Regions from separate parts of the Streptomyces sp. NPDC059695 genome, predicted to be linked through region 3. Evidence: riboswitches for the same ligand, from Rfam matches in the RefSeq annotation. Region 3 holds a riboswitch; each other region holds the start of a gene.
What was found. A riboswitch is a leader RNA that binds a small molecule or an ion and turns the genes downstream of it on or off. The one in region 3 is predicted to bind S-adenosylmethionine.
Positions count from the first base shown of each region.

Region 1: another riboswitch for S-adenosylmethionine. It lies ahead of thrC (threonine synthase); the one in region 3 lies ahead of ACFV2S_RS36655 (aminotransferase class V-fold PLP-dependent enzyme).
Region 2: another riboswitch for S-adenosylmethionine. It lies ahead of ACFV2S_RS10475 (IclR family transcriptional regulator); the one in region 3 lies ahead of ACFV2S_RS36655 (aminotransferase class V-fold PLP-dependent enzyme).

Region 1 is NZ_JBHWFF010000035.1:25,893-35,805, forward strand. Features, by position in the region: gene ACFV2S_RS31505 (winged helix-turn-helix transcriptional regulator) at 2-373, shown strand; gene ACFV2S_RS31510 (trehalose-6-phosphate synthase) at 426-1,778, opposite strand; gene ACFV2S_RS31515 (hypothetical protein) at 1,861-3,678, opposite strand; gene ACFV2S_RS31520 (glucosyl-3-phosphoglycerate synthase) at 3,717-4,685, opposite strand; SAM riboswitch class I at 4,835-5,031, shown strand; gene thrC (threonine synthase) at 5,025-6,332, shown strand; gene ACFV2S_RS31530 (MoaD/ThiS family protein) at 6,372-6,650, shown strand; gene ACFV2S_RS31535 (cold-shock protein) at 7,048-7,251, shown strand; gene groL (chaperonin GroEL) at 7,560-9,188, shown strand; gene ACFV2S_RS31545 (SRPBCC domain-containing protein) at 9,386-9,856, shown strand; gene ACFV2S_RS31550 (class I SAM-dependent methyltransferase) at 9,865-9,913, opposite strand, start outside.
Region 2 is NZ_JBHWFF010000006.1:220,737-230,649, reverse strand. Features, by position in the region: gene ACFV2S_RS10500 (cytochrome P450) at 1-14, opposite strand, end outside; gene ACFV2S_RS10495 (NAD(P)/FAD-dependent oxidoreductase) at 39-1,463, opposite strand; gene ACFV2S_RS10490 (ferredoxin) at 1,420-1,644, opposite strand; gene ACFV2S_RS10485 (hypothetical protein) at 1,755-2,393, opposite strand; gene ACFV2S_RS10480 (hypothetical protein) at 2,535-3,191, opposite strand; SAM riboswitch class I at 3,531-3,672, shown strand; gene ACFV2S_RS10475 (IclR family transcriptional regulator) at 3,862-4,584, shown strand; gene ACFV2S_RS10470 (class I SAM-dependent DNA methyltransferase) at 4,682-5,422, shown strand; gene ACFV2S_RS10465 (oxygenase MpaB family protein) at 5,466-6,332, opposite strand; gene ACFV2S_RS10460 (hypothetical protein) at 6,643-7,038, shown strand; gene ACFV2S_RS10455 (ATP-binding protein) at 7,152-9,164, shown strand; gene ACFV2S_RS10450 (hypothetical protein) at 9,235-9,913, opposite strand, start outside.
Region 3 is NZ_JBHWFF010000059.1:4,344-14,256, forward strand. Features, by position in the region: gene ACFV2S_RS36615 (PadR family transcriptional regulator) at 1-163, shown strand, start outside; gene ACFV2S_RS36620 (hypothetical protein) at 160-1,374, opposite strand; gene ACFV2S_RS36625 (NlpC/P60 family protein) at 1,399-2,430, opposite strand; gene ACFV2S_RS36630 (NlpC/P60 family protein) at 2,626-3,657, opposite strand; gene ACFV2S_RS36635 (NYN domain-containing protein) at 3,915-5,279, opposite strand; gene ACFV2S_RS36640 (hypothetical protein) at 5,313-5,555, opposite strand; gene ACFV2S_RS36645 (rhomboid family intramembrane serine protease) at 5,716-6,450, shown strand; gene ACFV2S_RS36650 (Lrp/AsnC family transcriptional regulator) at 6,447-6,728, shown strand; gene ACFV2S_RS36655 (aminotransferase class V-fold PLP-dependent enzyme) at 6,801-8,192, opposite strand; SAM riboswitch class IV at 8,377-8,492, opposite strand; gene trpD (anthranilate phosphoribosyltransferase) at 8,580-9,644, opposite strand; gene ACFV2S_RS36665 (cytochrome bc complex cytochrome b subunit) at 9,776-9,913, opposite strand, start outside.

The DNA.
Region 1 (9,913 bases), on a different contig from region 3:
GATGGCGACACTGAACCGGCCGGGGGACGGGGACGGCCACGTCTGCGGGATCGACACCGCGATGGAGGTCATCGGCGGCAAGTGGAAGGTGCTCATCCTGTGGGCGCTCCACGAGCGGTCGCACCGCCGCTTCGGCGAGCTGCGCCGGCTGGTCCCGGGCATCACGGAGAAGGTCCTCGCGTCCCACCTCCGCGAGCTGGAGGCGGACGGGATCGTCGACCGCGTCTCGTACGACGAGGTCCCGCCCCGCGTCGAGTACGCCCTGACGAAGGACGGCATCCGCCTCAACGACGCCCTCGAACCCCTCGCGGCCTGGGCCAGGACGCGGACCGGGACACCCCCTAGGCCGTTTCTTTCGGATCAGGCCGGATGAGGGAGCGTGCGTGCCAGGCGTCGCGAGCCCGGCAAGATCCGAAAGAGACGGCCTAGCCCCTGAGCGCGTCCAGCTGGTCCAGGAACCAGCGCTGCGGGGGGAGGGCGGTGGCGGCGGCCGCCAGGCGTTTCGTGCGGTCGGCGCGTTCCGCCGGGGGCATGGTCAGGGCCGTGTGGAGGGCCCGGGCCGTCTCCGACACGTCGAAGGGGTTCACCGTGAGGGCGTCCTCGTGGAGCTCCTCGTGGGCGCCCGCCTCCCGGGAGAGGACGAGGGCGCACCCGTTCTCCGAGACGACCGGTATCTCCTTGGCCACCAGGTTCATGCCGTCCCGCACCGGGTTCACCAGGGCCACGTCCGCCAGGCGGTAGGCGGCCAGGGAGCGGGTGAAGTCGTCCTCGACCGAGACGAGGACCGGCTGCCAGCCGGCCGTGCCGAACTCGGCGTTGATCTCCGCCGCGAGGTCCGAGACCGCCGTCGTGTAGGCGCGGTACGACTCCAGGTCCTGGCGCGAGGGGTACGCGGAGGCCAGGTGGACCACGCGGTCGCGCCACTCGGGGTGGGTGATGAGGAGCTCGCGGTAGGCCAGGAGGCCCCGCAGGATGTTCTTCGAGAGTTCCGTGCGGTCCACCCGGACGATCGTCTTCCGGCCGCCGGTCTCGTCCCGCAGCCGTGCCACGCGCTCGTCCACCTCCGGCCGGTGGGCCAGGGCCCTCAGCTCCTCGCCGTCCACGCCCAGGGGGTACGTCGCCACCCGGGTGCGGCCGAGGTCGCCCGCGCCGCCCTCGAAGGCCTCGGCCCACGCGCGGGTGTGGAAGCCGAGGCGGTCGGCGCCGAGCATGCCCCGGAGGAGTTCCCCGCGGATGTCGTCCGGGAGCATCCCCAGGTACGCGGGCGAGGCCCAGGGGGTGTGGGTGAAGTGGGCGATGCGCAGGTCCGGGCGGAGCTCCCGGAGCTGTCCCGGGACCAGGGCCAGGTGGTAGTCCTGGACCAGGACCGCCGCGCCCTGTGCCGCCTCCGCGGCGAGGGCCTCGGCGAAGGCCAGGTTGTAGGCGCGGTACGACGCCCAGAGGCGGCGGAACTCCGCGTCGAAGACCGGTTCGCGCGGGATGTCGTACAGGTGGTGGTGGAGGAACCACAGCACCGAGTTCGCGATGCCGTTGTACGCGTCCGCGTACACGGACGGATCGATGTCCAGCATCCGCACGCCCGGCTCGGCCGTCCCGCGCCGCACCGCCTCGCGGTCGCCCGCGCCGAGCGCCGCGCACACCCAGAGGCTCTCCCGCGCGTCGATGGTGCTCAGGGCCGACGCCAGGCCGCCGCCGCCCTTGCGGGCGTCGAGCGAGCCGTCCTCGCCGAGCGCGTACGAGACGGGGCCCCGGTTGGATGCCACGAGCACAGTAGCCATGTGGCGAACCTAGCCCGTCTCGTAAACGCTCAAACGTACGTATACGAGACGGGCCGATTCGGCCACGGGCAGTCATCGCAGGTCAGTCGCGTCGGCCGCGCATCGCCGCCTTCGCGACCAGGCCTGTCGCGGCCAGCGCCACCGCGAGCGCGCCGAGCAGCCAGAGGCGCTCGCCGTTGCTTCCCGTCTCGGCCATGGAGCCGGCGTGCCGGTCTCCCTGCGGGCCCGGGGCCGGGGGCGCGGGGGAGGGCGGGGACACCGGGTCGGTGGGCGGGGTGCCCGGTTCCGGGGAGGAGGTCTCCGGGTCCGGCTCGGGGTCCGGCGGGGTCGGGGTCGGGGGCGGGGTCGTCGGGGTCGGGGTCGTCGGGGTCGGGGTCGGCTTCCGGTTCTCCAGCGTCGGGGTCGCCGCGCAGGACGGGTCCCGGCCGCCGTCCGGGCAGTTCGAGCGCGGGGACCGCACGACCACGCCGCCGCGGAGCCGCCCGTCGCCCGTCGCCGGATCCCTGACCGTCACCGAGTAGGTGACCGTCGCCGTCCTCCCGGCCGGGAGGGTCCCCACGTATCCGATCCCCGGCTTCTCGTACGAGACCCTGCCGAGGTCCGTCCGCACGTCGCCGTTGTAGTCGGCGTCGTCCAGGATCCCGGTCAGGTCGTCGCCGAAGGTCGCGTCCGGGTGGTCGGTCCCGCCGGTGTTCTTCGCCGTGATCGTGTACGTGACGGTGTCGCCCGGCTCCACCGTGCGCGGGGTCGCCGTCTGGGTGATCTCCAGGTCGGGGACCGGCACCGAGAGGGCGAGCCCGGCCGGCACGTAGGTGTCGCCGCCGGTGGAGAAGGTGAGGTCCGCCGAGGTCGCGCCCGGCGGGACGGCGCCGGGCGGGACGTCGAAGGCCTTGGCGTCGACGCTCAGGTTGTCGCCGAGCCGCGGGGCGACCGCGCCGTCGGCCGCGCCGGCGAAGAAGTCGTCCGTGGTGCCGGTGCGGGCCTCGGTGACGCTCCTGCCGTCCACGAGGAACCGGTCGCCCGGCGTGTTCCGGTCGCCCTCGTACGCCGTCACGCTCGCGCGCACCGTGCCGGGGCCCCGCCGGAAGCCGTCCACGGTGATCGTGGTCGCGGGGGACGTGGAGCGCTGGAGGACGTGGCCGCCGTAGACGTGGACGCTGCGCCGCACGGGGGCCTTCACCGGGTCCGGGCCCGGGAACGCGTGGACGACCGTCAGGGACCAGCCCGCCACGCAGCCCTTGCCGCTCGGCGCCCACACGTGGCCGACCGCCACCCGCGCGTCCGTCCCCGAGACGCCCGCGAAGGCGGCGGTCACGTCGGACTCGCCCGTGTAGTAGTGCGGGCCGCCGGTGTCGGCCGGGTCGGCGACCATGCTGTCGATCGAGACCGGGGTCGCCGCCCCGGCCCCGACCCTGAGCACCGGGGCCGTCGTCGTCGGGTCGCCGGGGGACCGCCCGACGTCCGCGCCGGAGGGGTCGCAGCGCTGCAGCGGGGCGCCGCTCGGGCCCTTGTACGTGCCGTCGTTGCCGCCCCAGAAGAGGCGGGCGTACGCGACCCGGGCACCCGCAGGGATCCGCACGTGGCCGGTGCTGGAGCCGTATGCGGCGGTCCCGGTGCCGGCCGCGTCGATCCGCCGCATCACGAAGGTGTTGTTGTTGTCCGAGCCCTGGCCCGAGGCCGCCGCCGCGCAGCGCGCCGCCGGGCCGGCCGGGGCGTCCGGGCAGCCCATGACCGTGTTGCCGATCGTGGTGAAGTCGCCGTACAGCGACGCGTCGTACCGCCGGCCGAAGGGCTCGATCACGTCCGCGGCGGCCGGGGCGGCCGTCGCGCAGGCGAGCGAGCCCGCCGTGAGCCCGAGGGCCGCGAGCACCCTGCCCAGGTGATGGTGTCTGAAGCGCATAAAAGGGCAATTTATGCAAAACAGATCATCACGCGGCGTTACGCCACGCGGCGCTGCGCGTACTCCGTGACCTCGGCCATCGGCGGCCGCTCCTCGGTGTCCACCGCGTACGTCCGCGGCTCGAAGCCCTTCTCGCCCCGCTCGAACTGCGTCAGCCACGGCCGCACCAGATGGCCCCGCGAGAGCCGCAGCTGGGCCGTCCGGTAGATCGCCGCCGCCATCCGGCCCAGCGCGAGGCCGTCCTGGTGCCGGTGCTTGCGCACCCCCACGTCCACCTGGGCCAGCGCGTCCAGGCCCACCGTGTGCAGGGCGTCCACGAGCAGCCCCAGCTCCACTCCGTAACCGACCGGGAACGGCAGCCGTTCGAGCAGCGAGCGCCGCGCCGCGTACTCGCCGCCCAGCGGCTGCACGAAGCCGGCCAGCTGCGGCCAGTGCAGGTTGAGGAGCGGGCGGGCCACCAGTTCGGTGACGCGGCCGCCCTGACCGGGAGTCCTGCCGGAGGCGGGCCCGTCGAATTCAGGACCGAACGGGCGGTCGTACATCGCCTTCACGAGGTGCACGTCCGGGTCGGTGAGCAGCGGGCCCACGATCCCCGTCACGAAGTCCGCCGAGAAGTCCCGCAGGTCCGCGTCCACGAAGCACACGACGTCCCCGCTCGTCACCATCAGTGACCGCCAGAGCACCTCGCCCTTGCCGGGCACCGCCGGTATGCGGGGGAGTATCGCGTCCCGGGCGACCACCCGCGCGCCGGCCGCCGCCGCCACCTCCGCCGTGCGGTCCGTGGAGCCCGAGTCGATCACCACCAGCTCGTCGACGAGCGGCACCGCCTCCGACATCAGTTCGCGCCGGATCACGGAGACGATGTCGCCGACCGTCGCCTCCTCGTTCAGCGCGGGCAGGACGACGCTGACCGTCGTGTTCCGCTTGGCTGCGAGCACCCGGTCGAGCGGGCGGTCGGACACGGACCAGGACCGCCGGGCCAGCCAGCGCTCCACTTCCTCCAGCACGTGATCTCCATCTCGCGGTTCGGACGGCCGGTTCATGGTTCCGGGCCTTCGGTTACAGTCTTGAACAACGCGGATGCCCGATGCACGTCGGGGTGCCGACCGCGTCGGAGCGCAGGAACGAAAGTCCACCACGCTTCACAATCGAATACCGCTCATCCAGAGGGGCAGAGGGAAACGGCCCGTTGAAGCCCCGGCAACCCTCCAGTCGGTTCGTCTCGCCCACCCGTCTCCCGGCCACCACCCCTAGTGGTGTCCTGACGGACGCAGTTCTTTGCGCGAGGTCCCCGGCTAGGGAAGGTGCCAAATCCGTCTCATGGCGAAAAATTCGTCATGGGAAAGATGAGGAGAAAGGGCCTCGCCTCCATGGCTGTTCAGACCGTCGCACCCACCAACGTCGACCTCGGTCCCGCGTCCGGGCTCTCCTGTCGCGAATGCGGTGAAGTCTTCCCGCTCGGCCCGATCTTCGCCTGCGAGCTCTGCTTCGGACCGCTCGAAGTCGCGTACGACCTCCCCACCGGTGACCCCGAGGCACTGCGCAAGCAGATCGAGGCCGGCCCCGCCAACATCTGGCGCTACGCCCCGCTGCTGCCCGTCCCGGCCGACGTCGCCGAGAAGCCGAACCTGAACCCCGGCTGGACCAAGCTCGTCCAGGCCGACAACCTCGCCGCCGAGATCGGCGTCGCCCCCGGCAAGCTCTTCGTCAAGGACGACTCCGGCAACCCGACCCACTCCTTCAAGGACCGGGTCGTCGCCCAGGCGCTCGAAGCCGCCCGCGCCTTCGGCTTCACCACCCTCTCCTGCTCCTCCACCGGCAACCTGGCCGGCGCCGTCGGCGCCGCCGCCGCCCGCGCCGGCTTCCGCTCCTGCGTGTTCATCCCGCACGACCTGGAGCAGGGCAAGGTCGTCATGGCCGGTGTCTACGGCGGTGACCTCGTCGCCATCGAGGGCAACTACGACGACGTCAACCGCTTCTGCTCGGAGCTCATCGGCGACCCGCTCGGCGAGGGCTGGGGCTTCGTGAACGTCAACCTCCGCCCGTACTACGGCGAGGGCTCGAAGACGCTCGCGTACGAGATCTGCGAGCAGCTCGGCTGGGTCATCCCCGACCAGCTCGTCATCCCGATCGCCTCCGGCTCCCAGCTCACCAAGATCGACAAGGGTCTGCAGGAGCTCATCAAGCTGGGCCTCGTCGAGGACAAGCCGTACAAGATCTTCGGCGCCCAGGCCGAGGGCTGCTCCCCGGTCTCCGCCGCCTTCAAGGCCGGCCACGACGTGGTCCGCCCGCAGAAGCCGAACACGATCGCCAAGTCGCTGGCGATCGGCAACCCGGCCGACGGCCCGTACGTCCTCGACATCGCCCGCCGCACCGGCGGCGCCGTGGAGGACGTGAACGACGAGCAGGTCGTCGAGGCCATCAAGATCCTCGCCCGCACCGAGGGCATCTTCGCGGAGACCGCGGGCGGCGTGACCGTCGGCGTCACCAAGAAGCTCGTCGAGGCCGGTCTCATCGACCCGGACCTGACCACCGTCGTCCTCAACACGGGCGACGGACTCAAGACCCTGGACGCGGTGGCCGACACCTCTCAGGCGACCGTCACCATCCGCCCGAGCCTGGAGGCGTTCCGCGACGCCGGCCTGGCCGTCTGAGTCCGTCCGCCTCCTGGCCCACCGAAAGGTTCCGCAGTCATGGCCGTGAACGTCCGCATCCCCACCATCCTCCGCACCTACACGGGCGGTCAGTCCGAGGTCCAGGCCGAGGGCGCGACCCTCGCCGAGGTCATCGCGGACCTGGAGAAGAACCACACGGGCATCGCCGCCCGCGTCCTGGACGACCAGGGCAAGCTGCGCCGCTTCGTCAACGTCTACGTCAACGACGACGACGTGCGCTTCGAGCAGGGCCTGGAGACGGCCACCCCGGCCGGCGCGGGCGTCTCGATCATCCCGGCCGTCGCCGGCGGCTGCTGAGCCGCACCGGCTGTCCCGTCTTTCTCGAATTGCCCCTTCCGCGTCAATAAGCGGAAGGGGCAATTCTGCATGGTTGAGCGCGGTAGAGTTGGGGAAGTCACCTCCGCTGCTCATGCCGGGCGCATATGAGAATGCGTCCCCGCACGACAAGAAGCAGCCAAAGTGCCTGCGCGTTGTGTACGTTCTGCGCGCTTTGCCGGGCCCGACTTGCCCCGTAATTCCGGGGATTCTCCCCAATTCCCCTTTCCGGGACGCCCAGAATTCTCGGTCGAATGACCTGTTGCAGAGGGCAGTTGGGCAGATACATTCAGCGGCGGTCGACGCGTTCCGGCGCAGGGTCTGACCCGGGTCCGCGAGGTGCGGTCCCGCGCAAGGGCCAGTAATAGGGGAGTTAGGCATGGCTCAGGGCACCGTCAAGTGGTTCAACGCGGAGAAGGGCTACGGCTTCATCGCGGTAGACGGTGGTGCGGATGTTTTCGTCCACTACAGCGCGATCCAGATGGATGGCTACCGCAGCCTCGAAGAGGGCCAGCGGGTCGAGTTCGAGATCTCGCAGGGCCAGAAGGGTCCGCAGGCGGACATGGTCAAGCTCGCCGTCTGAGCGCGGCGCGATCGGCCACCGACGCAACGCCGTCGAGGGGTCCGCATCCCTGAGGGGATGCGGACCCCTCGTGCGTTCCCGAACCTCGCCGGAGAGGTGCCCGATCCACGAGAGTCGCTTGCACTCGCATGGGTCGAGTGCTAATCATTGGCGTTAGCACTCGGAAGGTGAGAGTGCTTACGAGGATCGGGCAGACGAGGCCCGCGGCCAGGTGGGGCAAGGAACCACCGGGCACGCAGGCCGTCCGTCGCGGGCGTCGGCGCGGTCCTGGAGCGTTATCCACCCCATGTCCGGGAGGACCACTTCACATGGCCAAGATCATCGCGTTCGACGAGGAGGCCCGGCGCGGTCTCGAGCGCGGCATGAACCAGCTCGCTGACGCCGTCAAGGTCACCCTCGGCCCCAAGGGCCGCAACGTCGTCCTCGAGAAGAAGTGGGGCGCCCCCACGATCACCAACGATGGTGTCTCCATCGCCAAGGAGATCGAGCTCGAGGACCCGTACGAGAAGATCGGCGCCGAGCTGGTCAAGGAAGTCGCCAAGAAGACGGACGACGTCGCCGGCGACGGTACGACCACCGCCACCGTTCTCGCGCAGGCGCTCGTCCGCGAGGGCCTCCGCAACGTCGCCGCCGGTGCCAACCCGATGGCCCTCAAGCGCGGCATCGAGAAGGCCGTCGAGGCCGTCTCCGGCGCCCTGCTGGAGCAGGCGAAGGATGTCGAGACCAAGGAGCAGATCGCTTCCACGGCCTCCATCTCCGCCGCCGACACCCAGATCGGCGAGCTCATCGCCGAGGCGATGGACAAGGTCGGCAAGGAAGGCGTCATCACCGTCGAGGAGTCCCAGACCTTCGGTCTGGAGCTGGAGCTCACCGAGGGCATGCGCTTCGACAAGGGCTACATCTCGGCGTACTTCGCCACCGACATGGAGCGCATGGAGTCGTCCCTCGACGACCCCTACCTCCTGATCGTCAACTCCAAGATCTCCTCCGTGAAGGACCTCCTTCCGCTCCTGGAGAAGGTCATGCAGTCGGGCAAGCCGCTGCTGATCATCGCCGAGGACGTCGAGGGCGAGGCCCTGTCGACCCTGGTCGTCAACAAGATCCGCGGCACCTTCAAGTCCGTCGCGGTCAAGGCCCCGGGCTTCGGCGACCGCCGCAAGGCCATGCTGAACGACATCGCCATCCTCACGGGCGGCACGGTCATCTCCGAGGAGGTCGGCCTCAAGCTCGAGAACGCGGGCCTGGACCTGCTCGGCCGCGCCCGCAAGGTCGTCATCACCAAGGACGAGACCACCATCGTCGACGGTGCCGGTGACAGCGAGCAGGTCGCCGGTCGCGTGAACCAGATCCGCGCCGAGATCGAGAACTCCGACTCGGACTACGACCGCGAGAAGCTCCAGGAGCGCCTCGCGAAGCTGGCCGGCGGCGTGGCCGTCATCAAGGCCGGTGCCGCGACCGAGGTCGAGCTCAAGGAGCGCAAGCACCGCATCGAGGACGCCGTTCGCAACGCGAAGGCGGCCGTCGAGGAGGGCATCGTCGCCGGCGGTGGCGTCGCCCTGCTCCAGGCGTCGAGCGTCTTCGAGAAGCTCGAGGCGGACCTGGCGGGCGACGAGGCCACCGGTGCCAACATCGTCAAGCTGGCCCTTGAGGCCCCGCTGAAGCAGATCGCGGTCAACGCCGGCCTCGAGGGCGGCGTCGTGGCGGAGAAGGTCCGCAACCTGCCCGTCGGCCACGGCCTGAACGCCGCGACCAACGAGTACGTCGACCTCATCGCCGAGGGCATCATCGACCCGGCGAAGGTCACGCGCTCCGCGCTGCAGAACGCCGCGTCGATCGCCGCGCTGTTCCTCACCACCGAGGCCGTCATCGCCGACAAGCCGGAGAAGGCCGCCGCGCCGGCCGGCGGCGGCATGCCGGGCGGTGACATGGACTTCTGATCCTGACGGATCGGCAGTTCATCGCTGAACGCGAACGAGGGCGGCACCCCCACCGGGGGGTGCCGCCCTCGGGCGTTGCGCGGGACGGGCCCGGCGCCCGCCGACGCACTCGGCACCCGCCCGTGGACCCGTTCATTCGCTTTACGGGAGTGCCGGGGTGATCCTGGAATGGACCCTTTCGTGAAAGGAACGGAGCCATGGTCACCCTCCTCACGACGCCGGCCGACCGCGAACTGGTCATCACCCGTACCTTCGGCGCCCCGCCGGCCCGCGTCTGGGAGGCCTGGACGCGGCCCGAGCACGTGCGGGCGTGGTACGGGGTGGCGGGGCTGACCACGACGGTCGTCGACATCGACCTGAGGACGGGCGGGGCCTGGCGCTGGGGGCAGCGGGCGCCGGACGGCCAGGAGATCGTCTTCTCCGGCACGTACGAGGACGTCGTCCCGGTGGAGCGGCTCGACTACACGGAGGTGTTCGAGCAGATGCCGGACGCCGAGCCGGTCCGCGTGACCCTGACCTTCGACGCGACGCCCGACGGCGGCACGGCCCTGACCAGCACGTCCTTCTGGCCCTCGAACGAGACGAGGGACCAGGCGCTGGCGGCGGGCATGGAGTCGGGGGTGCGGGAGCAGTACGACCGGCTGGCCGAGCACCTGGCGGGGATGTAGCCCCGGGGCTACGGGCGGCGGAAGAGGCCCGTCCAGAGGAAGGACTCGCCGAAGGCG
Region 2 (9,913 bases), on a different contig from region 3:
AGGGTGGGCGTCATGGCAGGTCCTTGTGGCCGTGCGGATCAGTGCGCGGGGGTGAACGTGATGCGGCGGTCGGCCGGCGAGTATCCGCTGAGGGTCACGGTGGGGCCGTGGCTGGGGACCGAGGGGTCCGGGAAGTCCGCGTCCATCGGGCGCTGTCCGTCCGCGTGCCGGTCGACCGTGGGGAACTGCGGCGGGAACGGCGCGGTCTTCTCGATGAGTTCCTTGTAGAACGGCAGCCATCGCCCCTGGTCGAAGGAGACGGCGCCGATGACGCGCCCCTGGTATCCGTAGACGCCGACGAACCGGCGGCTGTCCAGGGAGCCCTGCGTGATCAGGATCTCCGTCGCCATCGACGGCACGCCGACCGACTTGATGTTGACGCCGAACTGGGAGGACCAGAAGGCCGGCACGTCCATGTGCGGCAGGCGGTCGATGCTCGCGCTGAGCATGTTGTGCGCCGCGATCTCGGCCTGCGCGACGGCGTTGCCCCAGTGCTCCAGCGACAGGAACTGGTACCCGAAGAGGGGGTGGGGGCTGCGGGCGACGTCGCCCGCGGCGTAGATGTCGTCGGTGACGATGCCGCGGATGTCGAAGGCCCGGCACCCGGCGTCGCAGGCGATGCCGCGGGGTCCGGCGCCGAGCCCTGATCCGTACAGCCATTCGGTGTTGCGGAGGGCTCCGAGCGAGACGACCACCACGTCGGTCTCGACGGTGGAGCCGTCGGACAGATGCGCGGCGCGCACCCGTCCCGAGGCGTCTCCCTCCAGAGCGGTGACCATGACCCCGCAGCGCAGGTCCACACCGTGCTCGCGCTGGAGGCCGTCGGCCACCGCGGCGACCACCCCGCCGAGCGCGCCGACCAGGGGCGCCGCTCCGCGCTCGGCGACGGTGACGGGGATGCCTCGTTCGCGGCAGGCGGAGGCGACCTCCGAGCCGGCGAACCCTCCCCCGATGACGAGGACCCGCCGGGGTCCCTCGTCGAGCCGCCGGGCGAGCGCGGCGCCGTGGGCGCGCGTGCGCAGCACGAAGACGCCGTCGAGTTCCGCCTCCTCCTCGCGCGGCCACGGCCGTGCCCGGACACCCGTGGCGATCAGCAGCCGGTCGTACGGCACCTCGTCGCCGTCGGCCAGCCGCACCGTCCTCGCGGCCATGTCCAGGGCCGTGGCGGGAACGCCGAGCCGCCAGGTGGCGTCGACGGACCGGAGCCGGGGCAGAGCGGTCCGATCGGCGCGCGCCCTGCCCAGCAGGACGCCCTTGGACAGCGGGGGCCGGTCGTACGGCTCGCAGGGCTCGTCGCCGATCATGGTCAGCGATCCCGTGAAGCCCTTGGCGCGCAGGGTCTCGGCGGCCCGCAGGCCGGCCAGCGAGGCGCCGACGACGACGATGCGGCCCTCGCGTCTGAGCTGCTCCAGGGCTCCGTCACCGAGCACCGGGCACCGCCTCGGCCGGCTCGTCCACGTCATCGACGAGGATGGCCTGTACGGGGCAGGCCGCGGCGGCCTGGGCCAGCTTCTCGCGCAGGGCCTCGTCGGCGTCGGGGTCGTACAGCAGCGCCTCGTCGCCGTGCATGGTGAAGATCTCGGGAGCGAGGAACGCGCACTGCGCGTACCCCTGGCAGCGGTTCAGATCGACGGCAATGCTCACCACGGGATCGGTCCTCTCCAATGACCGGTATGCCCCCTGCGCCCACTCTCGTCGGCCGGGGGGTCCCCGGCGATGGGGAGCGGACCGATCGAGTGAGCCGTCCGGCCGGGTCAGGCCGAGGCGGCCGGGCGTGCCGCGGCGGACTCGCGGCCCCCCAGGATGTTCAGGCTGAGGACCAGGACCCAGGCCGGGAAGACCAGCTCCGACCAGGGCAGGCTCGCTCCCACCACGAGCAGCGTCAGACCCGCCAGGTAGCCGACGACGGCCAGCGGGCGCGGGAGGACGCCGAGCCGGTGGCCGATGGTCGAGGTCGTGATGACGAACACCGCCGCCATCCGCATGGCGTAGGTGGTCAGCAGCGCGTAGGCGACGTCGCGGCCGAAGGAGGAGCCCTGACCGCCCTCGTCGATCACGCTCCAGGCCGCCGCGGCGGCGCCGAACAGCGTGGCGACGAAGACCAGACCGCTGCCGAGGAAGACCGTGGAGACGAACTTGTCCTCGCGGTCGCCTCCCTGCTCACGCAGGGCGCCCATGAACCAGAGGAACGCGATCCCGGCGAACGGAATCAGTTCCAGCGCCGTCCGCACGGCGCTCCGCTGCCCCGCGTCCACGGTCGCTCCGGCCGCGTCGACTCCGCTCGGCAGGGCGATGCGCACCAGGACGATCGCCGTGGCCGTCAGGATCGCGAACACCACTCCCGCGACCCCGGCGGCCCAGCGCGTCGCGAGGCGCTTGTCCTTCCGCTCCATGCTCTCCCACTTCCTGCCTGCGCTTCCTTCGTCCAGACACCCGTGGTCGCGGGGCGCGCGCCACCGGAATCACCCGAGTGGAGCGCTCGGTGCGCCATACAGTCCATGGCGGGGCGGGGCGCGTGGGTTCTGCCGGATCCGTCAGCCGGTCACCGTGATCTGCTGGGCCGGGTCGGTGGTGTCGGTGAGCTGGTAGGTCGCGCTGAAGGTCGCGGACTGGTTGCCGGTCGGGCAGAGGAAGCCGCCCGTGGCCGTCGCGGGAACGGGGGCGTCGGCGATGGCCAGCCGGGACGGGGTGCCGTTGGTCCAGGTCCCGTTGACGGCGGTCGGTCCGGCCGGTGAGGCGGTGATGGTGCAGCTGGCGAGGCCGCTGGTCTTGATGAGGACGCCGCCCTTGGGGATGGTGAAGCCGCCGGTGGCGGGGGCGCCGTTCTGGAGGGTGAGGGTCCAGGGGCCGTTGGCGGCGTTGCTCGTGATGGTCACGTTCACGCCGAAGATGCTGGTCGTGCAGCCGCTGAAGCCGGGCGGGTTGACGGGGACGGAGACGGGGCCCGCCGCGTTGTGGTTGCCGGGGGCGGCGGGGACGGCGTTGTTGGCTCCGCTCGCCGGTACGGAGGCGGAGACGGTGCAGGTCATCGTGGTCGACCCGGCGACGAAGGTGGCCTTGCCCGTGAGCTTGGCGGCGAAGGAGTGACCGGCCGGCAGGACGGTGGTCGAGGCGGCCTGGGTGCCGCCTGCCCCGAAGGCGAGGGCTCCGGCGGCGGCGAGGCCGGTGAGGGAGACGAGCAGCTTGGTCATGAGTTCTCCTCGGTGATCGACGGTGGGGTGCGAGGAGGTGCGGGTCGTCGCACGGTGCGGTGCGCGGGGTGCCTGCGCGTGAGGTACGTACGCGTGGTGCGTGGGGGAACCGCGCAAAGTGACTTGAGAGTAGAACCGGTCGGTAGGGGTCCCCAAGGAAGAATCGCGCCACTCCTGACGATCCGTCAGCAAGGTTGACGCGACGGGGCGCTTGACACCGGAGCGGCCGGATCTGGGAAGCGCCGCGGCAGCCGCACGGCCGGACCGGATCGGCGGGGCGCCACTCCCGGCCGGGAGGCCGCTGGCAGGCCGCCCTGGGCGTCTTGTATCGTTCTCCGCGAATCATCCAGAGGGGTGGAGGGACCGGCCCTACGAAGCCCCGGCAACTCCCCGTTCGACTCGGCGCTCCCTGTTCGCGCCGCGCCGCCGGGATCAGTGCCAACTCCGGCCCGCGCCAACGTGGCGCGGGAAAAGATGAGGAGACACGGTGCTCTCTGTGCTGTCCTTCGCCCTGGCCCTGCCCGCCCCGGGCCTCCCGCGTACCCGTCTCGTGATCGCCGCGGCGTATCGGCCGACCTCGTCGACCCTTCCCCGCTGAGCATCCCCTCCCTCCCTGCGTGAGATCGCCGCGAGCCTTCGCGCGCGAACCGAGACTGGAGTACCTCTTTTCATGGACATTCCGGATATTTCCAGTGGTGTCGGCGTGCTGGACAAGGCCGCGGTGATCCTCGGTGCGCTCGCGGCGGGCCCGGCCACCCTGGCCGGGCTGGTCTCCGCCACCGGCCTGTCGCGCCCCACGGCCCATCGACTCGCCCTCGCACTCGAACGCCACCGTCTGGTCGCCAGGGACCTGCAGGGCCGCTTCGTCCTCGGCCCGCGGCTCGGCGAGCTCTCGGCCGCCGCGGACGAGGACAGCCTGCTGACCGCGGCCGGTCCGGTCCTCATCTCCCTCAGGGACGCGACCGGCGAGAGCGCCCAGCTCTACCGCCGCCAGGGCGAGGTGCGCGTCTGCGTCGCCGCCGCCGAGCGGACCTCCGGACTGCGCGACATCGTGCCGGTCGGGTCCACGCTCCCCATGAAGGTCGGCTCCGCCGCCCAGGTCCTGCTCGCCTGGGAGGAACCCGAGCGCTTCTACCAGGGCCTGCAGGGTGCCCGCTTCACGGCCACGGCGCTGAGCGGCGTACGACGCCGGGGCTGGGCCCAGTCGATCGGTGAGCGCGAGCCCGGCATGGCCTCCGTCTCCGCCCCGGTCCGTGGCCCCTCCGACCGTGTCGTGGCCGCCGTCACGGTCACCGGACCGATCCAGCGCCTCACCCGGCAGCCCGGCGCCCGGCTCGCGAAGGCCGCCGTCGCCGCGGCCGACCGCCTCACCGCGGTCGTCTCCCACGCATGACCACGACGGAGCCTGGGGGCCGACCCTCCCCCGGACCGGCGCCGCCGGAGGACAATCGGGTCGACAGCGCCCCTTGCACCGGGCAGAGTTGCGGGCCGTGACAAGCAGTGAGCTGTGGACCCGTGAGACCGCCGAACGCTACGACGCCGGGGAGACCGAGATGTCCTCGGCCGCCGTCCTCGGACCGACCCTCTCGTTCCTCGCCGACCTCGCCGGAGACGGCCGGGCCCTGGAGTTCGCCATCGGAACCGGACGCGTGGGCGTCCCGCTCCGGGAGCGCGGCGTGCCGGTGACCGGCATCGAACTCTCCGAGCCCATGGCCGCCGTCCTACGGCGCAAGGTCGACGCCGGAGCGCTCCCGGTGACCATCGGGGACATGGCCACCACCGTCGTCCCAGGGGAGTTCTCCCTGGTCTACCTCGTCTACAACACCATCACCAACCTGCTCACACAGGACGAGCAGGTCGAGTGCTTCCGCAACGCCGCCCGTCACCTGGCACCCGGTGGCCGATTCGTCATCGAACTGGGGGTGCCGCCCTTGCGGTTCCTTCCTCCGGGCCAGGTCGCGGTGCCGTTCGACGTCTCCGAGCGGCATCTCGGCTTCGACACCTTCGACCTGGTCGGGCAGATCCTCGTCTCGCACCACTTCACGAGCGACGGCACGGACGGGCGGTACCGCAGGGACAGCTCCCGGCACCGGTACGCCTGGCCCGCGGAGCTCGACCTGATGGCGCGGATCGCCGGACTGGAGCTGGAGCGTCGCGTCGCCGACTGGGACGGGACCCCGTTCGCGCAGGACTCCACGAAACACATCTCCGTATGGCGCAAGCCCGCCTGAGGGCCGCGTGCGGCCGAGGGTCGGGGCACGGATCATGCACGGGTCACCGACCGGCTCCGGAAGGGAGCGGAGGCGTCACCCAGCGGATCGCCGTCGTGACCGCCCGCCCGCCGGGCCGCGCGAAGCGGAGGAGGATCCGGATCCGGCGGGGCACGGGCACCAGGTCCTGAGCCCACGACGGCAGGAGGTCCACCGCCGCTGCCGCGAGGAGGAGGTACGGCAGGCGCGCCGGCCAGGGCAGGGGCGGTGACACGAGCAGGTACCGGGCAGTCGCCGACGACTCGTCCGTCGCCTCCAGCTCCCGGCGACGGCCGCCGAGCGCCACGACGAGGTCGGCGCGGGTCCGCGGCGGATCGGGGACGCCCAGACGCACGGCGACCGACGCCATGTCCTCGACGTACGCGTCCTGTTGGCCGCCCGTCAGCGGACACAGACCGTAGCGCCGGTGGGCCTCCAGGAAGCAGTACGTCTCGGCCATGTGGACCCAGGACAGCAACGCCGGATCGGACGCACGGTAGGGCGCTCCGCCCGCCGCGCGCCCCGTCACCCGCGCGTGCACCGCGCGCACCCGCCCCACCGCCCGCTCGGCGTCCCGCTCCGTGCCGAAGGTGGTCTCGGCCAGGAAGGTGCTGGTCCGCTGCAGGCGCCCCCAGGGGTCGCCGCGGAATCCCGAGTGCGCCCAGACGGCCGCCATGGCGACGGGGTGCAGGGACTGGAGGAGAAGCGCGGCGAGGCCTCCGACGTACATCGAGGCATCGGCGTGCACGGTGCGCACGGGCCTGTCCGGGGCGAACCAGCGCGGCCCCGGGGTGCCATGGATCCGGGCACGCTTCCGATGCGCCTCCGGTCCGGCCACGCGCCGCAGGAGCGCGTCGCCCGCCTTCCTCCGCAGCCTTCCGACCAGGGGCACCGCGATCGCACTCCTCTCCTGGGCCTGCCGGGCGGCACACCGCGTCGTCGTCGTGTCACCGCACGCACGTCAGCGACCGGAGCTGGGGCCGGTCCCCCGCGAACATGCCACACTAGGACAAAGGTGCCACACGCGGCCGTTCTCGGAATCCGCGCACCGTTCCCTCCACGGTGTCTTCCGCGTCGAACCCTTGCGAAGTGCACAGCGAGCCTCACGGCTTCCGGCAATCGCCGCGCGAGTCGGAACGGCGCTCACACGCCGGCTGTCGCCGCGCTGTCCCCTTCCGGCTCGTTCGAAGGAGGAGTGTTTCATGACCACGACCATGAGAGTCCGCCGGCTGGTGGCGGGTGCCGCCGCGTCCGGCCTGTTGGCAGGTGGTGCCGCGCTCGGCATGGCCGGCTCGGCAGCGGCCGCTCCCGCCCCGTCGTCCGTCGCCACGTCCGTGGTGACCGACAACCACGGCGACCAGCACAAGCGACACGACCACCACGACCGGTGCGAGTGGAAGAAGGGGCACTGGGAGAAGAAGTGGGTCCCGGGCCACTGGGAGAAGAAGCAGTCCAACCATGACTCCTGGCGCCAGGGCCATCACGACGACCACGGGATGGGCGACCACGGGAAGGGCCAGCACGGGAAGTGGGTCTACGTTCCCGGGCACTGGGAGAAGGTGTGGGTGAAGGCCCACTGGGACTGCCACCAGCGGTGAGACTCGGCACATGACGTAAAGGGGTCGACCGCTCCGCCCCCGTGCGCCTCCATGGACGCAGCCCTTTCCCGAGCCGGCGACATGGAGGGGTTCGGGGCGCGCACAATACGGGGGTGCAGAGTTGGACGCCGCCGGAGCGCGGACCTTTCGTCGGACGGGACCATGAACTCGAGGCGCTGAGCGCCCGGTTGGAGCGGCACAGACTGGTGACGCTGGCCGGGGCCGGCGGAATCGGGAAGTCCCGCCTCGCGGCGCGCACCGTGCGTCTCCTCCCGCCCGACGCCTTCGAGAGCGTGCACTGGGTCCCCCTGTGGTCGCTGGGCGGCGGGACTCTCCTCGTCCCGCTGGTGGCCGACGCGTGCGGCCTGTCCGACCACTCGGCACGCGACCCCCTCGACGCGCTGGCCACCTGGCTCGGAACACGCCGCGTACTGCTCGTCCTCGACTCCTGCGAGCACCTGGTCGTCGCGTGCAGGGAGCTGGTGGAGACACTACTCGCACGCTGCCCCGGGCTCGTGGTGCTCGCCACCAGCCGGGAGCCGCTGGGCGGCGCCGGCGAGACCCTCTTCCCTCTGGGGCCCCTCTCGCTGGACTCGGACGCCATGGACCTGTTCGCCGCGCGCGCCGCGGCCGTGGGGGTGACCTGGGAGAGCCCCGAGGACCGGCTGGCCGCGAGCGAGGTGTGCCACTGGCTGGAGGGCATTCCGCTGGCCCTGGAGCTGGCCGCCGCACAACTCTCGGACCGGCCCGTACGCATCATGGCCCGCGTGCTGCGCGACAGGCTCTCGCTCGCGGAGCCTGCCGACAGCACGTTGCAGCCGGCCCGTCACCGTGCGCTGCGTACCACGATCGGGTGGAGTCACGAGCTGTGCGAGCCCCATGAGCGGCTGCTGTGGGCGAGGCTGTCGGTGTTCCGTGCCGACGCCGCCGTGGAGGACATCGCACGCGTGTGCGGTGGTGGTCCGTTGACCGGTGGCGCGCTGGAGAAGGCCCTCGACGGGCTGCGGCGCAAGAGCATCGTCACGGTGCTGCCCGACGGGCGGCTGCGGATACTCGACACCGTACGCGAGTACGGGGCCATGTGGCTCACGGAGCTCGCCGAGGCCCGGACGATCGCCGACCTCCACGCGCGGCACTTCCACGCACGCACCGCGTCCGCCGAGCGGGACTGGTGGGGGCCGCGCCAGGCCGCCGCGTACGCCCGGCTGGTCGGCTGCTTCGGCGACCTGTGCGCCGCGCTCGACCACCTGCTCGCCACCGATCCCCCGCAGGCGGCGGCGATGGCCGGGAGACTCGGCTTCTTCTGGGCCTGCTGCGGTCAGCTCCACGAGGCCGGGCACTATCTGGAGGAGTGCCTGCAGCTGGTCGCGGAACCCGCCGGCACCCTCGCGAGGGCCTGCTGGGCGCTCGGCGTGGTGCGCTGCCTCCGCGGGGAGTACGAGTCGGCCGCCCGGCTCGGCGCACGGGCACGGGAGCATGCGCTGCTGGCAGCGGACCCGGAGCTGCTCGCGGACGCCACGTACCTCCAGGGCCTCCTCATGCTGCTCCGCGGCGAACCCCTGCACGTGGTCGACGCGGCGGACCGGGCGCTGGCGCTTCTGGAGGGGAACACGCCCGCGGCGGCCCGGTGCCGGCTGGTCCGCGTGTTCGCGCTGACGGCCTCGGGCTCCCTTCGACGGGCGCGTGCCGAGGCGGAGGCGCTGCGGGCGGACTCGGTGTCGGCGGGGGAACACTGGACCCGTTCCTACGCCGAGTACCAGCTGGCGGTCATAGCGCTGGTCGAGGACCGCTCGGCCGAGGCCGCCTCCCACGCCAGGTCGATGCTGCGGGACAAGCGGACGATCGGCGACGCGTTCGGGCTGGCCCTCGGTCTGGATCTGCTGGCGGCCGCTCTGGCGGCGCTGGAACGGGCGGAGGAGTCCGCCACGGCGTACGGGGCGGGGCAGGCGTTCTGGGAGATGGTCGGGCATCCGCAGCGGGGCACCCCGGAACTGGGGCCGCTGCGGGAGCACTCCGAGCGGTCGGCCCGGCTGCAGATCGGAAGCGACGCGTACGACGCCGCCTATGTCCTGGCCACGCTCACCGACCCGTTCGACACGCTGAGCGACGTGCTCCGGCACCCCTGACGTCCCTGGGCCACAGGGGCCGGATGCCACGTGGCTCCGGCCCCTGCCGCACGGATGTGTCGGGATCGGGTCAGGTGCGGGGAACGCACGGGGCGCAGCAGGCCGGTGCCGGTTCGACGCAGACGGTGACGGAGTCGGTGTTGTCGGACGGGTCGGGGTCCTTCTCGGCGCCGGTGACGGTGGCCGTGTTGGTGACGCGGGCGGGCCTGGTGGCCTTCGCCCTCAGGACGAGGGTCGCGCGGGCCCCGACGGCGAGTCCGCCCACGGACCACTGCCCCGTCTCCGGGGCGTAGGCACCGGCGTCGGCGTCGGCGGACAGGAAGGTGAGTCCGCCCGGGAGGCGGTCGGCGACCGTGACGCCGGTCGCCGGACTGGGACCGGCGTTGTGGACGGTCAGTCGGTAGGTCACGGTCTGTCCGACGGTCACGGTGGTCGCGTCGGCCGCCTTCGTGACGTCCAGGTCGGCGGCCGGCCTGACCTCCGTCACGGCTTCGTCGGACGTGGCCGTCAGCGGCTCGGGGGTGGGGCCGAGCCGGTTCTCGTACGTGGCGGCGGCGGTGTTGGTCACCCGGGTGCCGGCCGTCTCCAGGCCGAGGGTGACCCGGTACTCGACGGTGGTGCCGTCCGGCAGCGCGGCGGTGTTGGCCAGGCTGCCGCCCTGGGAGGCGGAGGCCCCGGTGCCGAGCCGGAAGACCACGGTGTCGCTCGCGGGGTCGTACGCGGCCTGGTCGTCGCCCGCCCGGTCGGTC
Region 3 (9,913 bases):
GACCCCGGTCACCGTCGAGCGCGAGCCCGACCTCTTCCGCCGCGGGATGCTGCGGATCGCCCGCGCGACGGGCACCGAGGAGAAGGCCTGGCTGAAGGAGGCCCTGGCGGAGCTGGAGCGCCGGGCCGCGGGAGCCAGGCCCGATCGGGAGGACACCCCCTAGGCGAGCCGCTCCCCCAGGTACGCGCGCCAGTCCGCGGTGAACTGCGCCGGCGTGGTGTCCAGGACGTCCCGGAGCGCCTTCTCCACCGCGCCGTCGCGGGCCGGGTGCGCGCCCACCGCCCGGTAGAACGCCGTCAGCTTCTCCTCGCCCCAGCGGTCGGCGATCAGCTCGCAGGCCAGCCAGCCGCCCTCGTAGGCCCGGGCCAGGGACTCCGCGTCGCCGCCGAACGCGAAGGCCGCGTCGTCGGGGAGCTCCGCGGGCAGGTCGCCCGCCAGGACCGCGCGGCGCAGCTCGGGGGCGGCCTGGCCGGCGGTACGGCCGGTCCCCCGGTAGGCGACCCAGTCGGCGAAGCCCTCGGAGAGCCAGACCGGGGTGGCCTTCGTGGTCTGGACGCGGGTCGCGACGTGGGTGGTCTCGTGGGTGAGGACCACCTGGCGGCCGAACGCCCCGAGCACCGCGTACGCGTCCGGGTTCACGATCACCCGGTCCGCGGGCGCCGCGGGGCCGCCGCCGGCCCGGCCGGTCGTGACGGCCGCTATGCCCCGGTAGGAGTCGGCGGGACCCCCGAGGAGCCGGCCCATGGCGTCGATCGAGGCGGGCACGAGGACGACGACCCGGCCCGCCCAGTCCCCGTTCCAGGCGTTCCCGACGGCGGGCACCGCCCGGTCCGCGGCGGCCGCGATCTCCCGCAGCCGGTCCCGGCTCTGCCCCACGCCGAGGACGAGGCTGCGCGCGCCGGTCACGGTCGTGACCTCGCCCTGCTGCCACAGCTGCTGCGGGGCCCCCTCGGCGGCGCGGTCCCCGGTCACGTACCAGCGGCCGTCCCGCTCGACGAGGTCGAGGACCCGCTCGGTGGTGGCGGGCCCGGAGTCGTAGCCCCGGAGCCGGTAGTCGAGCTCGGCGCGGGCGGTGGCCCGGCCCTCCCCGGCCCCGTCGACGTCGGTGACCCGGTAGGACCAGCCGCCCAGCGGGATCTTCGCGAGCCGGCCGAACTCGGTGCGCGCGGCCGGTGCGAGCGCGGGGTCGAGGGCCGCGAGGTAGCCGGGCTCGTCCCGGTCGAGCAGCGCCCGGGCGTGCCGGTCGAGCAGGCTCTGGATCTCCTGGGAGGCCGGACCGGCCGGGGCGGGGGCCGCGCATCCGCCTAGGACGAGCACCACGGCCGGCAGGACCGCCGCCGCGCCGCGCACCGCTCCACTCAGCCGAACCGCCACGCCCCCGATCGTACGGGGGAGGCGTCAGACCCGGGTCACCGTGACGTGGGACATCATGTTCACCGGGTCGTAGCGGACCCGGGCGCCCGGATAGGGGGCGTGGATGACCTGGCCGTTCCCGGCGTAGATCGCCACGTGGCTGGCGTCGCCGCGGTACGTGACGAGGTCGCCCGGCTGCGCCTGCGAGAGCGGCACCTGCCGGCCCGCGTGGCGCTGCGCCGAGGAGGTCCGCGGCAGGCTGATCCCGGCCTGCCGGTACGACCAGACCATCAGGCCCGAGCAGTCGAAGGCGGAGGGGCCGGTGGCCCCCCACACGTACGGCCTGCCGATCGCGCTGCGGGCCGCGATCACCGCGGCGGCGGCCCGCGAGGGACCGAGGTCGGCGAGCGGCGGGAGCGACTCCGCGGACCCTCCGTCAGGCCCCCCGGCGCGCTCGCCGGTGCGGGAGGCGCGGTCGTAGTCGGCGCGCTCCTCGACGGTGAGGGAGGCGAGCACCCGGCGGGCCTCGGCGAGCTTCCGCTCGACGGCGCGCTTGTGGCGGGCGACCTCGGCCCGGCCGGCCTCCAGTTCGGCGAGGGCCGCCCGGGCCTCGGAGCGCTTCTGGTCCAGTCCGCGCTGCGCGCGCCGGAGTTCGCCGAGCTCGGCGCTCTGGCGGGAGGTGATCCGGTCGAGGGCGGTGGCCCGGTCCAGGTAGCTGTCCGGGTCGGAGGAGAGCAGCAGGGCGAGGGCGGGGTCGATGCCGCCGGAGCGGTACTGGGCCCCGGCGACCGAACCGAGCGCGCCCCGCATGCGGTTGATGCGCTCCTGGCCGCGGGCGAGGCTGTCCTGGGCCTGGGAGACCGTCCGGCGCAGCGCGTCCGTCTTCTCGTCCGCCCGGTTGTAGCCCTCGGTGGCCTGCTCGGCCTCCTCGAAGAGGCGGTCGACGGTGGCGCGGGTGGCCGCGGGGGTCGCCCCGGGGTCGGCGCTCGCGGGGACGGCGCCGAGGGACGCCGCCGCGGTGGCCGCGGCGGCGGCGGTGAGGACGGTGACCCGGGCGGGTCGGCGGTGGGACGCCACGGATCGCGCTCCGTTCGGCTCGACGCAGACTGGCGCGGCAGACAGTAGCCGCTGATCACTCCTCGTCCAACGAAGGCGCCGGGCACACAAAGTGACGCCCCGCCGGAGAACACAGGTCACCGGCGGGGCGTCAGGTCAGCGCGTGTCACCGCGAACCACCCGTTCGGGCGGCAGGGCGGAGCGGGTCGGGGTGCGTCAGATGCGGACGCCGAACATGAACGAGCCGAGGGTGTTCATGGACTCGTAGCGGACGTAGGCACCCGGGTACGGGGCGTGCAGGACCGTGTTGTTGCCCGCGTACAGACCCACGTGCTGCAGGCCGTTGAAGAAGACCAGGTCGCCCGGCTTGAGCTGGCTGCGGCCGATCTTCACGCCGTCGTTCTGCTGGGTGAACGTGGTGCGGGTGAGGTCGACGCCCGCCTGGCCGTAGGCCCACTGGGTCAGACCCGAGCAGTCGTACGAGTTCGGGCCCTCCATGCCGGAGGCGTACGGCTTGCCGATCTGGGTGGCGGCGGCGGCGAGGGCGGCGGCGCCGCGCTGCGAGGCCGGGACCTCGTTGCCCAGGTTCACGCGCTCGCCGGCCGCGCGGCTGGCGCGCTGCTCCTTCTCCTGCATCCTGGCGCGCTCTTCGGCGGTCAGGGTGTTGAGGAGCTCGCGGGCCTCGGCGAGCTTGCCGAGGAACTTCTTCTTCTTCTCGCCGAGCGTCTTGCGGACGTCCTCGAGGTCGGCCAGCTTCGTGGTCGCCTCGGCCCGCTCCTGGGCGAGCGTGCGCTGCTTGGCCTGGATCGAGGTCAGCACGTCGGCCTGCTGGGCGCTGAGCTGGTCGATCGCGGACGCCTTGTCGAGGTAGGTGTCCGGGTCGGCGGAGAGGAAGAGCTGGAGCGCCGGGTCGATGCCGCCGGAGCGGTACTGGGCGCTGGCGACCGAACCGATCTGGTCCCGCAGGGTGTTGAGCTCCTGCTGACCCCGGGCCACCTTGTCCTGGAGCTGGCCGATCTCCTTCTGCAGCTTCCCGCGGCGCTCGTCGGCGAGGTTGTACTGCTCCGTGGCCTCTTCGGCCTCGTGGTTCAGCTTGTCGACCTTCGACTTGACGTCGTCGATCTTCGGCTGCGCGGGGGCGGCCTGGGCGCCGGACTGGGCGGAGAGGGCGACTGCTGCGGCCGCGGCCGCGGTGAACACGGTCACACGGGTACGGCTCGGCTGCTTGGGACGACGGTGGGACGCCACGAAGGCGAGCTCCTTCTTCCTCAGAGCCGCCCAACCGGTCACGGGCAGGCGGTTCCTCCGCCGCCACCCCGGATGGGTGATCAACCGCGCGAAGGTTCGAAGGTCGACCCTAGTGACCAAGTTGTGATCAGTTCAAATCCCACTGGCAAAAATCTCGCCCACGCACCACTTTATTTACATACATCACACGGCCAGTGATGAGCACTTGACGGTGCGCCATCCAGAATCCGGGCATAACGCCCAGGACTTGCGAAGCGTCACGAGAGCCGCGAAAGCCGCTTCAGCAACAAGGCGGACGCCACCGGCCGCGCGCCCGCCTTCGCGACGCCGTCGGCCACTTCGCGGTCGGTCGAGACGACCACGACCGGCCGCCCCGGCGGCTCCGCCCGGACCAGCTGCCGGATCAACTCGTCCGCCGTGACACCGGGCTTGGAGAACAGCACCCGCACCCCGCGCGGCGGCGCGAGCAGCACCGGGGCCGCCAGCTCCGCCCCGTCGAAGACACAGGTGACCTCGGCGCCCGAACGGGCCGCGAGGGCCGAGAGCCCGCCGAGCAGCCGGAGCCGCTGCTTCTCCAGCGGCATCGTCGGATAGCCGGTCTTGGTGACGTTGTAGCCGTCGACGACCAGATGCGCCTGCGGCAGCGCCAGCAGCTGGTCGAGGAGCGCCGGATCCGTCTCGGAGAGCGCCCGCGCCGCGATGTCCTTCGGGGACATCCGCCCCGGCTCCACCGCGTCCACGGTGTCCGCCGGGTGCACCGAGACGGGCGGCAGCGCGAGTTCGCGCCGCAGCCCCTGGGCCGCGTCGAGGACGGTGTCGAGCAGCAGCCGCAGCCGCATGTCCTCCACCGAGCGCCCCTCACGGGCGGTCCTGCGGCTGGCCTCCAGGGCCGCCTCGACCTCGCCGAGCCGGGCCCTGAGCCGCCGCGTCTCGCTCTCGGCGGCCGAGACCTGCGCCGCCGACTCCGCGCGCGCGGACTCGATCTCGCCCTGGACCTTGCGCAGCGCCGCCTCGCCGCGCTTGACGTCGCTCTGGGCGCTGCGCAGCTTGCGCTGAAGCGATTCCGCTTCCTTGCGGGCGGCGTCCAGGTCGCGCCGGAGCTGCTCGCTCTCGCCCCGGGAGCGGTCCTGGGCGGCGGCGAGCTCCTCGCGCAGCCGCTCCAGCTCGCGCCGGCCCGCCTCGTCGGCGCGCTCGGCGTCGGCCCGCAGCGCCTCCTCGCCCGCGGCGGCGACCAGCTTGACCCAGCCCGGCGGGCGCAGCACGTAGGCGGCCGCGGCCACGTCGACGGGATCGGCGGCCGCGGGCGGGGTGCCGGTCTCCACGGCCCCGGCCAGCTCGGGGTGGCCCTGCTTGAACCGCTCGCCGATCCGCTGCCGGAAGAGCGGGTCGCTCTCCAGCGCGGCGGCCATCGCGTTGCCGGCGAACTTGGCCCGCCGGCTCGCGGTGAAGCGGGCGTACTGCCGCAGGGGCCCGGGCAGCTCCGCGACGGTCAGCCCGCCGAAGGCGTCCGCGACCAGCGCGACGACCCGCCGCCGTACGCCTTCCGGCAGTGGGTGGTCGAGCGTCTCGGCAGCGTCACCTGCCGCGCCGGCCGGCTCACCACCGTGCGCGGGCTGCTCCACGATCCGTCACCCCTATGTCGTCCGCGCCGTCCCTCAGGAGGCGGCGCCCGGCCTGTCCACCAGTTCGATCTGGTCCACCGCGTTGCACCAGCGGCACCGGACCGACTCGATGGTCTCACTGACCACCTGCCGCTCCTCGACCGTCGGGTCTCCGGCCAGGTCCAGATGGACGTACTCCACGACCTTGGAGGAGCGCGTCACGTCGAAGCGGGTCAGATTGCCGCAGAGCGTGCAGCGCCAGCGGGTCTCGTCGGTCGGCAGGGGAACCGTCGTCATCGGTGCCGTCCTTCTTCCTGTTGCGTGGTACCAGGTGCGGGGGCCGCGGTGCGCCGTCGAACTGCGGTCGGTGGTGCCCGTAACCCTAAGGCCTCGCGGGGAGGGCGGGGCACGGCGAGGCACTCTGTCCACTTCGGCCCCGGTACGCCATGATCTGTCCATGATCGACTGGCGAGGCGCGGCGCTCGGGGCCTGGCGGGGCACCCGCGGCGGACCCACCGTGACGTACGCACTGATCGCCGCCTGCTGCCTGCTCTTCGTGATCAGCCCGGTCTCCGGGCTGAGCCCCGGACACGGCACGGGCGACGAGCTGCTGGCCGCCCAGGGCGCCTACTTCCGCCGCTGGGGCGTCGTCCCGGCCGAGCTGATGAACGGCGATCCGCGCGCCCTGCTCACCCCGCTGACCGCGCTCTTCGTCCACGGCAGCTGGCTCCACCTGCTGGGAAACATGCTCTTCCTGTACGTCTTCGGCGCGATGGCCGAGGAACGCATGGGACCCGTCGAGTTCTGCCTCTTCTACCTGGGGACCGGCTACATCGCCCTGCTCGGGTACGCGGTGGCGCACGCGGACAGCGAGCAGACCCTGGTCGGAGCCTCCGGGGCGATCTCCGCGGTGCTCGGGGCGTTCCTCTTCCTCTTCCCGCGCTCCCGGGTCACCAGCCTCTTCCCCTTCCTGTTCTTCCTGCCGCTGCGCTTCCCCGCCTGGATCGTGCTGATCTTCTGGTTCACGCTCCAGTGGATGGCCGCGCGGGCGGCGGGCGCCGGACCCGGCGTCGCCTATCTGGCCCACGTGGTGGGCTTCTCCGTCGGCTTCCTCTACGCCTGGGGACGCTTCCGCGGTGGGGATAGAGTGAAAGCCCCAGCCGCGGCGACCGAGGGAGAAAGCCAGCCGTGATCACCGCGATCGTGCTCATCAAGACCAGCGTGGACCGCATCCCCGAGATCGCCGAGTCGATCGCCGCGCTCGACAGCGTCAGCGAGGTCTTCTCGGTCACCGGTACGTACGACCTGATCGCCATGGTCCGGGTCCCGCGCCACGACGACCTCGCGGACGTCATCCCCGGCCGCATCAGCAAGATCCCCGGCGTCGAGGCGACGGACACGCACGTCGCGTTCCGGACGTACTCCCAGCACGACCTGGAGGCGGCCTTCGCCATCGGCCTGGAGTCCTGACGCCGCGCACCCCGGCACGCCCGAAGGGGGCCTCCCGACCGGGAGGCCCCCTTCACCCGTACGAGTGACCGATCAGCCGCGGTCCGGGACGCAGCGGCCGTCCTCGGTGCGGTACTTCCACTGCGCGCCGTCCCGGACGAGCTCCTTCACGGCGCCGACGAACCGCTCCACGTGCTCGTCCGGCGTACCGGCGCCGAAGCTCACCCGGATGGCGTTGAGGGACAGCTCCCCCGGGGCCGCTTCCGGCGCACCGCACTCACCCGGGTCCTGCGGGTCGCTGCCGAGCAGCGTGCGGACCAGCGGGTGGGCGCAGAAGAGGCCGTCGCGGACGCCGATGCCGTACTCGGCGGAGAGCGCGGCGGCGAAGTGGGAGCTGTTCCAGCCCTCCACGACGAAGGAGATGACGCCCACGCGGGGCGCGTCGTCGCCGAAGAGCGAGAGCACCCGCACCTCGGGCACCTCGGCCAGGCCCGCGCGGACGGTGTCGATCAGGTGGCGCTCACGGGCGACGAGGGAGTCGAAGCCGGCCCCGGTGAGCGCCTTGCAGGCGGAGGCGATCGAGTAGACGCCGATGACGTTCGGCGAACCCGCCTCGTGCCGGGCCGCGGTGGTGTGCCACTCCACGTCCACACCACCGTCGGCCCGGCGGGCCACCTTGCGGGAGGCGCCGCCGCCCGCGAGGTAGGGCTCGGAATCCTGGAGCCAGTCGGCGCGGCCGGCGAGGACGCCGGAGCCGAAGGGCGCGTACAGCTTGTGCCCGGAGAAGGCGACCCAGTCCACGTCGAGCTCGCGCACGGAGACCGGGTGGTGGGGGGCGAGCTGGGCGGCGTCGAGCACGATCCGGGCGCCGTGCGCGTGCGCGGCCGCGGCGAGCTCCTTCACCGGCCACAGCTCGCCGGTGACGTTGGAGGCGCCGGTGACGCAGACCAGGGCGGGGCCGTACGGGTCGCGGTCGGCGAGGGCGCGCTCCAGGGTCGCGACGGCCTGCTCCGGGGTGCGCGGAGCGTTGAGGTAGGTCACGCGGGCGTCCCGCCAGGGCAGCAGCGAGGCGTGGTGCTCGGTCTCGAAGACGAAGACCTGGCAGCCGGCCGGGATCGTGGCGGCGAGCAGGTTCAGCGAGTCGGTGGTGGAGCGGGTGAAGACGACCTGGTCGCCGGGGCGGCAGTCGAGGAACTCGGCGACGGTGGCGCGGCTGTTCTCGAAGAGGTCGGTGGAGAGCTGGGAGAGGTAGCCGGCGCCGCGGTGCACGCTGCCGTAGTAGGGGGCGTACGCGGCCACGTCGTCCCAGACCCGCTGGAGCGCCGGGGCGCTGGCCGCGTAGTCGAGCGCCGCGTAGGTCACCTCGCCGCCGGTGACGAGCGGGACGGTGACGTCCCGGCCGAGGACCGGCAGCGGGGCGTCGCAGCAGGGCTCGGCGGAGTCGGCGGCGGAGTCGACGGTGGCGGTGTTCGGGCGTGCGGACATAGCGGTATCTCCCGGCAGGAAAAGGGCGCGAAAAGGCGTGAAGAGCCCGCAGGGCGGCAGCGCGCGAAGGGCCGCGCCACATACGGGTGGAGAGGGGAAGAGGGGCCGGAAGGGCCCTAACGCATTCGCTTGCTCACGAGACAACGCTCCCTAGAGGACCAAGGACCCCAGGGTGACGCGCAGGGGTCCGCGCTTGCCGCAGGCTTCTGCCGTACGACCTGGTCTTCACCCGGGGCACCCCGCCACGGACGGAGGGTTGCCGGACAGCCGGCCGGGGCCTTGCAGCTGTCACTCATGACCTGTTCCAGAACCTATGCCAGGCGATCACGGCGCCGCAACCCCGTCCCGGCATCCGGGACGGGGACGACATGCGCCGTTCACACGGGCTCAGGCGTTGCTGGCGGCGATCCACCGCTCCAGGGTGCGGCGGGCCTCTCCGGAGTCGATCGACTCGGCCGCCTTCGCGATGCCCGCGCCCAGTTGCTCCACGAGGGTGCCCGCGCCGGGCTCCAGAGCGGTGAGCGCCGCCGCCGCGTTGAGCAGGACCGCGTCCCGCACCGGACCGGTCTCCCCCGCGAGCAGCCGGCGCGCCACGTCGGCGTTGTACGAGGCGTCGGCGCCGCGCAGGGCCTCCAGCGGGACGAGCTCGATGCCGACGTCCCTCGGGTCGAACCGCTCCTCGGTGACGCCGCCGTCCCTGACCACCCAGACGCGGGAGGTGGAGGTGGTGGTCAGCTCGTCGAGGCCGTCGTCGCCGCGGAAGACGAGGGCGGAGTTGCCGCGCTCGGCGAAGACCCCGGCGACGACCGGCGCCATGCGCGGGTCGGCGACGCCGACGGCCTGGGCCCGCACCTTGGCCGGGTTGGTCAGCGGGCCGAGGACGTTGAAGGTGGTCCGGATGCCCAGCTGCCCGCGGGCCGCGGCGACGTGCCGCAGCGAGGGGTGGAACCTCACGGCGAAGCACATGGTGATGCCGGCCTCCTCGGCGACCTCGGCGACCCGGCGCGGGGTCAGGTCGAGGTTGATGCCGAGCTTCTCCAGGACGTCGGAGGAGCCGGAGGCGGAGGACGCGGCCCGGTTGCCGTGCTTGACGACCTTGGCGCCCGTGCCGGCGACCACGATCGAGGCCATGGTGGAGATGTTCACCGTCTTGGCGCCGTCGCCGCCGGTGCCGACGATGTCGACGGCGGGGCCGGGCACCTCGATCACGTTGGCGTGCGCGTACATGGTCCGGACGAGGCCGGTGATCTCCTGCACGGTCTCGCCCTTGGCGCGCAGCGCCACCATGAAGCCGGCGATCTGCGCGTCGGTCGCCTCGCCGCTCATGATCAGGTCCATCGCCCAGGCGGTGTCGTCGGCGGAGAGGTCCCTGCCGTCGAGCAGGCCGTTCAGCAGGACGGGCCAGGAGCGGCCCGCCGTGGTAGGTCCTCCAGCGGGGGTCGCAGCGCTCATGGCAGCTCCTGGTGATCACGTGACGGATACGGTCCCACCCTATCGACCTCCGGGGACGGCAAAGAGCCCCGTCCATCGAATGGACGGGGCTCTCGCCGTGGCGACCTCGAGCAGGTCAGGTGTTCAGGTGATCAGTGGTGGCCGTGGCCGCTCTGGATCTCCTTGTACTCCTCGACCGTGGGCTTGGCGATCTGGCTGTCGTCGCCGTAGTAGCCCTTGTTGAGCTTGACCCGCAGCTTCTCCATGGGGCCGATCTTGCGCTCCACGCC